Regions from separate parts of the Vibrio sp. E150_018 genome, predicted to be linked through region 2. Evidence: predicted binding sites of a transcription regulator. Region 2 holds the regulator's gene; each other region holds the start of a gene.
What was found. The regulator MetJ, encoded in region 2, represses methionine synthesis genes. The targets are predictions, from matches to a motif close to TTAGACNTNTANANGTCTAA.

Region 1: metK (methionine adenosyltransferase) is a predicted target of MetJ. The motif match lies at 1,037-1,056, and genes of this name have one in related genera.
Region 3: metA (homoserine O-succinyltransferase MetA) is a predicted target of MetJ. The motif match lies at 848-867, and genes of this name have one in related genera.

What each region holds. Positions count from the first base shown of each region.
Region 1 is NZ_JBHGNY010000002.1:240,018-242,300, reverse strand. It holds gene tkt (transketolase) at 1-685, opposite strand, end outside; gene metK (methionine adenosyltransferase) at 1,186-2,283, shown strand, end outside.
Region 2 is NZ_JBHGNY010000006.1:87,941-90,223, reverse strand. It holds gene ACE3G9_RS08315 (O-succinylhomoserine (thiol)-lyase) at 1-541, opposite strand, end outside; gene metJ (met regulon transcriptional regulator MetJ) at 879-1,196, shown strand; gene ACE3G9_RS08305 (malic enzyme-like NAD(P)-binding protein) at 1,325-2,283, opposite strand, start outside.
Region 3 is NZ_JBHGNY010000002.1:144,773-147,055, forward strand. It holds gene sspA (stringent starvation protein SspA) at 1-45, shown strand, start outside; gene sspB (ClpXP protease specificity-enhancing factor) at 48-530, shown strand; gene metA (homoserine O-succinyltransferase MetA) at 881-1,822, shown strand; gene ACE3G9_RS03340 (cation:proton antiporter) at 1,948-2,283, opposite strand, start outside.

The DNA.
Region 1 (2,283 bases), on a different contig from region 2:
GAATCGCCGCTTCAATGGCATCAGAATCGTGACCATCGACCGCAGGAATGACATGCCAACCGTAAGACTCAAAGCGCTTAGGCGTATCATCGGCAAACCAACCTTCTACGTGACCATCGATAGAAATACCGTTGTCATCCCAGAATGCAACCAATTTACCTAGGCCCAACACACCCGCTAAAGAAGCCGCTTCGTGTGAAATACCTTCCATCAAACAGCCATCACCTAAGAAGGTATAAGTGTAGTGATCAACGATATCGTGGCCTTCACGGTTAAACTGAGCCGCTAATGACTTTTCAGCTAATGCCATACCAACAGCATTAGTGATACCTTGGCCTAGTGGACCAGTAGTGGTTTCAATACCTGGTGCATAACCATACTCAGGGTGACCTGGTGTTTTTGAATGCAGTTGGCGGAAATTTTTCAGTTCTGAAAGTGGAAGGTCATAACCAGAAAGGTGAAGCAAAGAGTAAATCAGCATCGAACCGTGGCCATTTGAAAGCACGAAACGATCGCGATCAAACCACTCAGGGTTTTGTGGGTTGTGATTCAAATGACCACGCCAAAGAACTTCAGCGATATCGGCCATGCCCATTGGGGCGCCTGGGTGGCCGGAATTAGCCTGTTGAACACCGTCCATGCTAAGTGCGCGGATTGCATTTGCTAGATCTTTACGAGACGTCATGTCTGCTCCTGATTTGTGCATTAAAAGTGCATAAGCGATTTATTAAGGTTGGGAAAGCTCGCCGACTACATCAACTTGCTTTAAATTCTGCGTGGTATTGTCGCAAAGCGACTGCATGACTGCAAACGTTAACCACTTGATATTTTCTCTTTTGGGGTTATTTTTTTTGCTTTTTTAGCATTGTCACATAATTTCCCCTCAGCACTAGAAATTATGGGAACGCAATCGAATACATCAATAAATAAAAAGGCGAATTAATAAACACCTTCATCTCCTTTACCATCCTACTTTCGAGACAACGGAATAGCAAAAAGATAAAAAAGGCTTGTAATTCGACCAATCAAAACTAGAATAGACGTCTAGATGTAGAAACACCTACAAAATTTATTGTTTTTAAAAGGCGCGATTCATAGCATTAGCTATATAAGGACGCGTCTTTTCTAACTTAACTGCATTCATCAAGCGATGAATTGGCATGATTCAAAGTGGAGCACTCACACATGGCTAAGCATTTATTTACTTCAGAATCTGTATCTGAAGGCCATCCAGACAAAATTGCTGATCAAATTTCTGATGCGGTATTGGATGCAATCCTAGAGCAAGATCCTAAAGCACGTGTGGCGTGTGAAACTTACGTAAAAACCGGTATGGTAATGGTAGGTGGTGAAGTTACCACTTCAGCTTGGGTTGATATTGAAGAAATTACTCGCGAAACTGTTCATGAAATTGGTTACATACACTCTGACATGGGCTTTGATGCCGACTCTTGCGCAGTATTAAACACCATTGGTAAGCAATCACCTGACATTAATCAAGGTGTTGATAAGGCAGACCCTAAAGATCAAGGTGCTGGCGACCAAGGTATTATGTTTGGTTATGCATGCAACGAGACTAACGTATTGATGCCGGCACCAATTACTTACTCTCACCTACTAGTTCAAAAGCAAGCTGAAGTACGTAAAAGCGGCAAACTTAATTTCTTGCGTCCTGATGCCAAATCTCAAGTTACTTTCCAATACGATCAAGGAAAGATTGTTGGTATTGATGCAGTAGTACTTTCAACCCAACACTGTGATTCTATCTCAACACCGGATCTACGCGAAGCGGTAATGGAAGAAATCATCAAACCAGTATTGCCTTCTGAGTGGTTAAACAAAGAAACTAAATTCTTTATTAACCCAACCGGTCGTTTTGTTATCGGTGGTCCAATGGGTGACTGTGGCCTTACTGGCCGTAAAATCATCGTTGATACATACGGTGGCGCAGCTCGTCACGGTGGTGGTGCATTCTCTGGTAAAGATCCATCGAAAGTTGACCGTTCAGCGGCTTATGCAGCCCGTTATGTAGCCAAAAATATCGTAGCAGCTGGCCTTGCGGATCGTTGTGAAATTCAACTTTCTTACGCTATCGGTATTGCAGAGCCGACTTCAATCATGGTAGAAACTTTTGGTACGGAAAAAGTACCGTCAGACATCATCATTGAAGCCGTACGTCAGCACTTCGACTTACGTCCATATGGCCTACAAGAAATGTTGAACTTACTTCAACCTATCTATAAGAAAACAGCTGCTTATGGTCACTTTGGTCGTGAAGAATTC
Region 2 (2,283 bases):
CCGGTGTCAGAAAGGTGTTATCAACCGCCACTAACGCACCTACTTGCTTAGCTTTTGCACAGGCTTTAGCAATATCGACCACACGCACTAATGGGTTTGATGGTGTTTCTAATAAAATGAGTTTTGGCTTTTTCTCGATAGCGGCATCAAATTCTGTCTGATTTGATTGGTCAACAAACTGAACTTTAAAATCGCCTTTTTGTGCTCGAGTATTAAATAAGCGGTAGGTGCCGCCGTAGCAGTCATGTGGTGCAATAATCAGATCATCAGGGCCAATAAAGGCTGAAACCCATAAATTTAGTGCAGACGTACCACAGTTAGTGATGACTGCACCAGCACCTTCTTCAAGTTCAGATAATGTTTGTTCAAGCAAACCACGGTTAGGGTTACCAGAGCGAGTGTAGTCATACTTAGGCACTTCACCAAAAGCTGGAAAGCCATAGTTGGTCGATAGATAAATCGGTGGAACCACCGCATGATATTGGCTATCCGATTCAATACCGGTACGAACGGCGACAGTTGCTGGCTTTCTTGAACTCATTGGCGTATTCCTTTCCTTTTGCAATCGCAATCAATATAAACCACTATACTAAAATCTTTCCAAAGCGCTATTTGCACAAACGCAATTAAAAAATTAAAACTATGTACTGCTTTGAAGTAATAAGGATCATATACCCAAGTATAAAAATCCACCTACAATGGCATGGCTAAAAATAAGATATATACCCAAGTCACTTAGGTATACTAGTACTTTATCCCTAGGTAATTAGGACGTCAAGACCTCTAGCCATCTAAATGTCTTTACTTTCGGCGGTAAATGCCCCTAAAATTAGCACTTAGCCACTAAAATTACAGATATTAAACAACGAAGGTGCGTGATGGCAGATTGGAACGGTGAGTACATTAGCCCATATGCAGAGCATGGAAAGAAAAGCGAACAAGTTAAAAAGATCACGGTTTCTATCCCATTAAAAGTTCTTAAAGTATTAACCGATGAACGCACTCGCCGCCAAGTCAACAACTTGCGCCATGCGACCAACAGTGAACTATTGTGTGAGGCATTCTTGCATGCTTATACAGGGCAACCTTTACCAACTGATGAAGATTTACGTAAAGATCGCCCAGATGACATCCCAACAGAAGTAAAACGTTTAATGACCGAAATGGGCATTGAATTCGAAGCGTTTGATGATTAATACGTTACTCGGATTGTCGTAACTCGTTTATCGAAAAAGAAAAACAAAGCCCGCTCAAATGATTTGAGCGGGCTTTGTTGTATTCGAGCTACGAGAAGCGAAGCGCCCTAGCATTCGAGTTTATCTTTTTACTTATACTGCTCTGGCAACTCAATACGAGCAACGCCCGACTCCACTGCTGCGCGAGCGACTGCACCCGCAACTTTAGAAAGCAAACGCGGGTCCATTGGTTTTGGAATGATGTAGTCTGGGCCAAATGATAGTGAATCAACACCAGCAGCTTTCAGGACTTCTACTGGCACTTCTTGTTTTGCTAATTGACGAATCGCTTCCACTGCTGCTAATTTCATTTCGGTATTAATTTCACTAGCACGCACATCTAATGCACCGCGGAAAATGAATGGGAAACAAATAACGTTGTTTACTTGATTCGGATAGTCACTACGACCAGTACCCATAATTAAATCATTACGCACTTTTTCTGCCAGTTCAGGTTTGATTTCTGGATCTGGGTTTGAGCAAGCAAATACCACAGGTTTATCAGCCATTAATGCTAGAGCTTCAGGTGGTAGAAGGTTTGGACCAGAAACGCCTAAGAATAAATCCGCCCCTGCAATCACATCTTCCAAAGTACGCATGTCTGTATTGTTGGCAAACAATTGCTTATATTCATTCAAATCATCACGACGAGTATGAATCACGCCTTTACGATCTAGCATGTAGATTTTTTCACGTAATGCGCCACATTTGATCAATAGTTCCATACAGGCAACCGCTGCTGCCCCTGCGCCTAAACAAACAATTTTACACTCAGATAATTTTTTTCCTTGTAGCTCAATGGCATTCAGCATACCAGCAGCCGTAACAATGGCTGTACCGTGTTGGTCATCGTGGAAAACCGGCACATCACAGCGCTCAATTAACTGACGCTCAATCTCAAAACAGTCTGGGGCTTTAATATCCTCTAAGTTAATGCCACCAAAAGTATCCGCGATGTTTGCAACGGTATCGACAAACTCATCGATAGTGCGGTGTTTCACTTGAATATCAATCGAGTCTAAGTCAGCAAAACGCTTAAATAAAAGCG
Region 3 (2,283 bases), on a different contig from region 2:
GCTTCATTAACAGAAGCTGAACGAGAAATGCGTTTGGTTCGTTAATCATGGATATGGACAAAATGACACCAAGGCGCCCTTATTTGGTACGTGCGTTTTATGAATGGTTAGTGGATAATGAATTGACACCACACCTAGTCGTGGAAGCAACATTACCTGGTGTTCGTGTACCGGTAGAGTTTGTACAAGATGGACAAATTATTTTGAATGTTGCGCCACGAGCGGTTGGTAACTTAGAAATCAGTAATGATGCCATTATGTTCAATGCTCGCTTTAGCGGCCGTCCACATTCAGTCATTGTTCCTATGTATGCGGTACAAGCTATCTATGCACGTGAAAATGGCGCTGGAACTATGTTTGAACCTGAAAGTGCTTACACTGCTGAAATGGAGGCTGGTATCGAAGAAGAGCCAGTATCTTCACTATCAAGTGTTGATGACTTAAGCGATGAAGCTCCTGAAGCGTCAGCTACTAATGAATCTGAAGCACCGAAACCTAAAGGTCGTCCGAGTTTAACTATTGTTAAGTAGTGATAACTAAATCATTTCCTTTTCAAAAGCAGCGCACTTAATGCGCTGCTTTTTTTAGCGCTAAACTTAATCTAATGAGTCTAATACCAATCGTATTAATTATTTACTCATCCTTGCTTGCTAAAAGACTCGATAACTGCGTTAGAAATTATTTTTGTAAAATAACTACTTACCAAAAAATTTCAGCCTTGTTCTCAAGCCTTTTCTCAGCGCAATTTTTGATCACCTAATTAATGTGATTGGTATAAATAAGCTTGAAAGACCTTCTAAATATTCCTTCTCGACATTCCAATTTGTCTTGATATACTCGTAGGTGTTTAGACGTCTAGATTGCTTATGGAGAGAGTGCAATGCCAATCAAGATTCCCGATCAACTTCCTGCTTCTGATATTTTACGTCAGGAAAGAATCTTTATTATGTCGGAGACTCGTGCAACTACGCAGATGATCCGTCCACTTAAAGTGTTGATCTTAAATTTGATGCCGAAAAAAATTGAGACGGAAACTCAGTTCTTACGTTTACTTTCAAATAGTCCGTTACAAGTTGATATTGAACTGCTGCGTATTGATGACCGCCCAAGTAAAAATACCCCAACAGAACATTTGAATAATTTTTATCGTCAATTTGATACAGTAAAAAACCGAAACTTTGATGGTTTGATTATTACGGGCGCACCATTAGGGCTAGTACAATTTGAAGATGTGGTTTATTGGGATCATTTACAGACGATAATGTCATGGGCTAAAGATCACGTAACGTCTACATTATATGTTTGTTGGGCAGCGCAAGCAGGCTTAAAGCTTCTGTATAACTTGCCGAAACGTACGCGTAAAGAGAAGCTATCAGGTGTGTATCATCATGATGTGGTTAGCGAGTTTCATCCGGTAGTTAGAGGATTTGATGATAACTTCTTAGCGCCTCACTCTCGCTATGCCGACTTTACCGCTGAATACTTATCTGAACATACAACTTTAGATATTTTAGCCACTTCTGAGGATGCTGGCGTTTACCTCGCGAGTAGCAAAGATAAACGACATGTATTTGTCACAGGACACCCCGAATATGATTCTCATACTCTACACAATGAATATGTGCGAGATCTAGCTGAAGGGATGGAGCCTGCAATTCCTGTGAACTATTATCCAAATGATAATCCAGATAATCCACCGATTGCCAGTTGGAGAAGTCATGGTCATTTGTTATTTTCTAATTGGTTAAATTACTGTGTTTACCAGCAAACGCCTTACGATCTTGACCATTTTTCGATAGAGAATTTTACTAAAGATGATTGATAAATAAAGTCTTAGTACAGTTTAGTATCGATAAACTTAGTAGTAATAAAAAAGCAGCATAACTATTTGGAATTACGCCTTAACGTTATGCTGCTTTTTTTGTGAAGCGTTGTGATTGGTATTAATTAACTTGGCTTATTTTCCTGATCTTGCGAATCCGCTTCTACTTGCGCGCGTAGTTGATCCGCTTCTTCCATTTGTTTTTGTACCACTTTGGCTTTATTGATCATTGGGGTAATCGTTGAGCCTTGAATTAGGATCGAGAATACCACTACCGCATAGGTCATCACCATGATGATCTCTTTAATATCAATATTACCATCGGTTACAAAGTACTTATCATGTGGAATCGATAGTGCCATAGCCAGTGCTAAACCACCACGTAGCCCCCCCCAAGTTAGGATTTTTACTGACCATTTGTTGTAAGTTCTAAAACGCTTAAAGCCGATAAATGGAATCCA